One region of the Xenorhabdus griffiniae genome, then DNA from elsewhere that is predicted to be linked to it. Evidence: predicted binding sites of a transcription regulator. Region 1 holds the regulator's gene; the other holds the start of a gene.
What was found. Region 1 encodes LexA, which represses DNA repair genes until DNA is damaged. Its sites were predicted from a motif close to TNCTGTATGTACATACAGNA; they were not measured.
Positions count from the first base shown of each region.

Region 2: dinB (DNA polymerase IV) is a predicted target of LexA. The motif match lies at 1,561-1,580, and genes of this name have one in related genera.

Region 1 is NZ_CP147737.1:3,831,192-3,833,615, forward strand. It holds gene zur (zinc uptake transcriptional repressor Zur) at 144-656, shown strand; gene lexA (transcriptional repressor LexA) at 805-1,419, opposite strand; gene WDV75_RS17145 (diacylglycerol kinase) at 1,538-1,909, opposite strand; gene plsB (glycerol-3-phosphate 1-O-acyltransferase PlsB) at 2,047-2,424, shown strand, end outside.
Region 2 is NZ_CP147737.1:1,477,570-1,479,993, forward strand. It holds gene WDV75_RS06650 (choline transporter) at 1-1,368, shown strand, start outside; gene dinB (DNA polymerase IV) at 1,601-2,424, shown strand, end outside.

The sequences.
Region 1 (2,424 bases):
ATCTCATCATGACAAGTTAACCCCTCTTCTTCACCGCTATGTTACATATCAGACGAGAACCGAACATCATCTAGATCCCACTCTCAGGTTAAAAAACATGATAACATTAAAGTCATTAGCATCGGGTAGGTGTGAGAGGTGTAATGAAAACTATCAATCAAAAAAAGTTACTGGCACAGGCTGAAACAATCTGCCTGTCAAGAGGAGTTCGTTTGACACCTCAACGCCTTGAGATTCTTCGTTTGATTACTGAACAGCCTGGCGCGATAAGCGCTTATGATTTGCTGGATTTATTGCGTGAAGTCGAGCCACAAGCCAAGCCTCCAACAGTTTATCGTGGATTAGAGTTTCTGCTGGAACAAGGTTTTATTCACAAGATAGAATCCACAAACAGCTATGTGCTTTGCCATCATTTTGAAGAACCATGCCATACTTCGGCAATGTTTATCTGTGAATTTTGTGGCTCTGTGACCGAAAAGGATGCAAAGAATATTGAATCAGCGATTCAACAGTTAGCGCAAGGTACGGGGTTTCATTTACGAAATAGCGTGATAGAAGTTCATGGCCTATGTTCTTCCTGCCATGAGATTGAATCCTGCACGGAGCGCGATATATGTCAGCACAATCATTCGGTTGAAGAAAATAAAAAGAAATAAGAAAAAACATTTGCAGCCAAATTGGGCAATGAGGCGGTCATAACTGATATAATCATATATTTTTCAAGCTCCCGTTGAACTTAAGTTTAACGGGTTCTAGGAAAAATGACCGCCCCAGAATGGCAACTGCAATTATCCGCCTTTACAATCAGAACCAGTCCCCGCTACGAATAACGCCGACGGCCAATCCTTCAATAGTGAAATTCTGCTCGCTCAAATCAACAACAATAGGTTTAAATTCCGGATTTTCAGCAATCAGTTCAATTTTGTTTCCTGTTTGTTTGAAGCGTTTTACTGTGACTTCATCTTCAATACGCGCTACAATGACTTGCCCATTATGAACATCCTGTGTTTTATGCACAGCCAGTAAATCTCCGTCCATAATCCCAATGTCTTTCATGGACATGCCACTGACACGTAACAGAAAATCAGCGCTTGGTTTGAATAATTCAGGATCAACCTTATAATGGCTTTCGATGTGTTCCTGCGCCAGCAGTGGTTCCCCAGCAGCAACACGACCGATCAGCGGCAATCCTGCCCCTTCAGCTTCTTCAAGCAGCAAACGGATACCTCTGGATGCACCAGAGATAATCTCTATCACCCCTTTACGCGCAAGTGCCTTTAAATGCTCTTCTGCTGCGTTAGGTGAACGAAAACCAAGTCGCGCTGCAATTTCAGCACGTGTTGGTGGCATACCCGTTTGCGAAATATGGTCACGCACCAAGTCATAAACTTGCTGCTGCCTGGCAGTTAATGCTTTCATTTCGCCCCCTGTTTGTTTATACAGTCAGACTGTGAGTATATACAGGTAAAGTCGAATTGGGAACCTGTCAGCATGTAAAAGCAGCTAAATAACGTATTTGATGAAAAGATACGCGCCATCAATGCATAAAATGCGACCAGAAGATCATTCCCCAAATAAACAACGCCAAAAGCAGGGTGAGCAATACCGCCGCCGATCCCATATCTTTCGCTCGACCTGATAATTCATGATATTCACTACCGATACGATCGACGACTGCTTCTATGGCACTATTGAGGATTTCGACAATGACCACCAGCATAACAGAGCCAATCAGGAAGAGTCTCTCATGCAAGCTAAAATCTAAAGAAAATGCAACGATGATCGCAAGTATGGCCGCAATTGCCTCCTGCCGAAATGCCGCTTCATTTTGCCATGCAGCCCTGATTCCTTTCATCGAATACCCAGCCGCTTTAATGATACGGCTTAAACCTGTTGATTGATTTGCCATAAAAATTTTCTTTAATGAACTTAATGATTATATGGTTATATAACTTTTAGCTCTTATTATTGTCTTATTTCCACAGATCTCAAAATCTGTTTCTGGTATCCTTGCGATGCGTTGCTAACAAGAGGCTTAAAGCAGTTATGTCAGGTTGGCGTAAAATATATTATAAGTTATTGAATTTACCACTAAAATTATTAGTAAAAAGTAAATTAATCCCTACGGATCCTATTGCGGAGCTGCGTCTTGATACGACTCGGCCTATTTTGTATATACTGCCGTATCACTCAAAAACAGACTTATTGACTCTGCGTCAACAATGTCTGGCGCAAGATCTGCCTGATCCGTTGAATCCTTTGGAAATTAGTGATACACAGCTTCCCAGCTGTGTCTTTATCGATAACGGTCCACGTGTGTTCCGTTGTTATGCACCAAAACATGAATCTGTGAGAATTTTTCACTCCTATCTGGACTTGCACCACAATAATCCTGATCTGGATATTCAGATGGTGCCTGTTTCC
Region 2 (2,424 bases), 2.4 Mb from region 1:
CTTTTCGACTTACCGCAAGGATTGGGGATCCAGGGAGGATTGATACTATTATCTGTGGTGATAGCCATTATCTCCGTAACTTCCGGCGTAAACAAAGGCATTCGGTTTTTGTCTGAATTGAATGTCCTGCTGGCTCTTGGCTTGGTTTTATTCATTTTGTTTATGGGCGATACCGAATTCCTGCTTAACGGATTAGTGCAGAACGTCGGGGATTATATCAGCCGTTTTATGAGTATGACGCTGAACAGTTTTGCCTTTGAACGCCCCACTGAATGGATGAATAACTGGACTCTGTTTTTCTGGGCATGGTGGGTGGCCTGGTCGCCGTTTGTAGGGCTGTTTCTGGCGCGCATTTCCCGTGGCAGAACGATTCGCCAGTTTGTTATGGGAACATTAGTCATTCCATTTGTTTTTACACTGCTGTGGCTATCGATTTTTGGTAACAGTGTGTTGTATGAAATTCTGCATGGTAATCGCCAGTTGGCGGAAACCGTGTTACAACACCCAGAACAAGGTTTTTATCGTTTGCTGGCACTTTATCCGGCATTCACGTTCAGTGCTTCTGTGGGCACCATTACCGGATTGCTGTTTTATGTCACGTCGGCGGATTCTGGTTCGTTAGTGCTGGGAAATTTCACCTCTAATCTAAGTGATATCAATAATGATGCACCAAATTGGTTGCGTATCTTTTGGTCGGTGGCAATCGGTGTATTAACGCTGGGTATCCTCATGACGGATGGTATTCCTGCTTTGCAAAATACCACGGTTATCATGGGACTACCTTTTAGTTTTGTGATCTTCTTTGTCATGGCGGGGCTATATAAGTCTTTGCGGGTAGAGGATTTTCGTAAAGCCAGCTCGCTGCAAAATACCTCCCCCACTCTTATGCATGACAATGGCTCATTGAATTGGAAACAGCGTTTGAGCCGTATGATGCACTTTCCTGGTACGAAAAATACTCAGCGAATGCTGGATATGGTGTGCCGTCCCGCGATGTTAGAAGTGGCTAAAGAGTTAGTTGTACGTGGTGCGAAAGTGCAGTTTAATGCACTGCCAGCTAAGGAGAACAAGTGGCTGAATCCACTAGAATTAATTGTTGATTTAGGGGATGAACAGAATTTTATCTATCAAATCTGGCCGCAACGCTATTCTGTACCTGGATTTACCTATCGGGCGAGAGCGGGTAAGTCTCACTATTATCGGTTGGAGACTTTTCTGATGGAAGGAACACAGGGTAATGATTTGATGGACTATACCAAAGAGCAAATCATTAGCGATATTCTTGACCACTATGAAAAACATCTGAATTTTATTCACTTAAACCGAGAAGCACCGGGACAGACATTGATTTTTCCTAGTGGAGGTTAATTGGCAGGAAGATAAGCGAAATAGAGTAAAGGATAAAAAAATCGCCTGTGTTATCTGAAATGACAGGCGATTTTTTATTAAAACAGAGAATGATTTTATTTCATCCTGGCGGGAGTCGAATGCCTGTTTACATTCGAAGAAATCCGTTCGTTGAAGTTTTGCTGAAAAATTGACTAGAGTTTCATGATCTCTTTCTGTATATTTATACAGTATTTTGATGTGAGGAGATCAGATGCGCAAAATTATTCATATTGATATGGATTGCTTTTTTGCTGCCGTTGAAATGCGGGATAATCCATCACTCCGTAATATTCCCATTGCTGTCGGGGGAAGCGCTGATCGAAGGGGCGTCATTAGTACGGCAAATTATCCTGCCCGCCGTTTTGGGGTGCATAGTGCGATGTCTACGGCTACGGCATTAAGACTTTGTCCTCAATTGAAAGTCATCCCTGGCAGAATGGCGCATTATAAAGAAGTGTCTCAACATATTCGTCGAATTTTTTCCCATTATACTGAGTTGATCGAACCACTTTCTTTAGATGAGGCCTATCTGGATGTGACGGATTGCCATTATTGTCACGGTTCCGCCACGTTGATTGCTCAAGAAATCCGTCAGGTCATTTTTGATGAATTGCAGTTAACGGCCTCGGCTGGTGTAGCACCAGTGAGGTTTTTAGCCAAGATAGCGTCTGATATCAATAAACCCAATGGGCAGTATGTTATCTCTCCTGAACAAGTTGAAACTTTTATTAAGTCGCTGGCATTATGCAAAATTCCCGGTGTTGGAAAGGTCACCGCTAAACGGTTGTCAGACATGGGGTTAGCGACCTGTTCTGACGTGCAGCGTTATGACAAGCTGGCACTAATAAAAAGTTTAGGTAAGTTTGGTTTGACGCTTTGGCAGCGTTGTCATGGTATTGATGAACGACAGATCACGCCAGAACGTTTGCGTAAGTCCGTTGGGGTGGAGGAAACTTTGGCACAGGATATCCATGAATGGCATGAATGTGTTGAACTCATTGAAAAACTTTATCCTGAACTGAAAAAACGATTGGA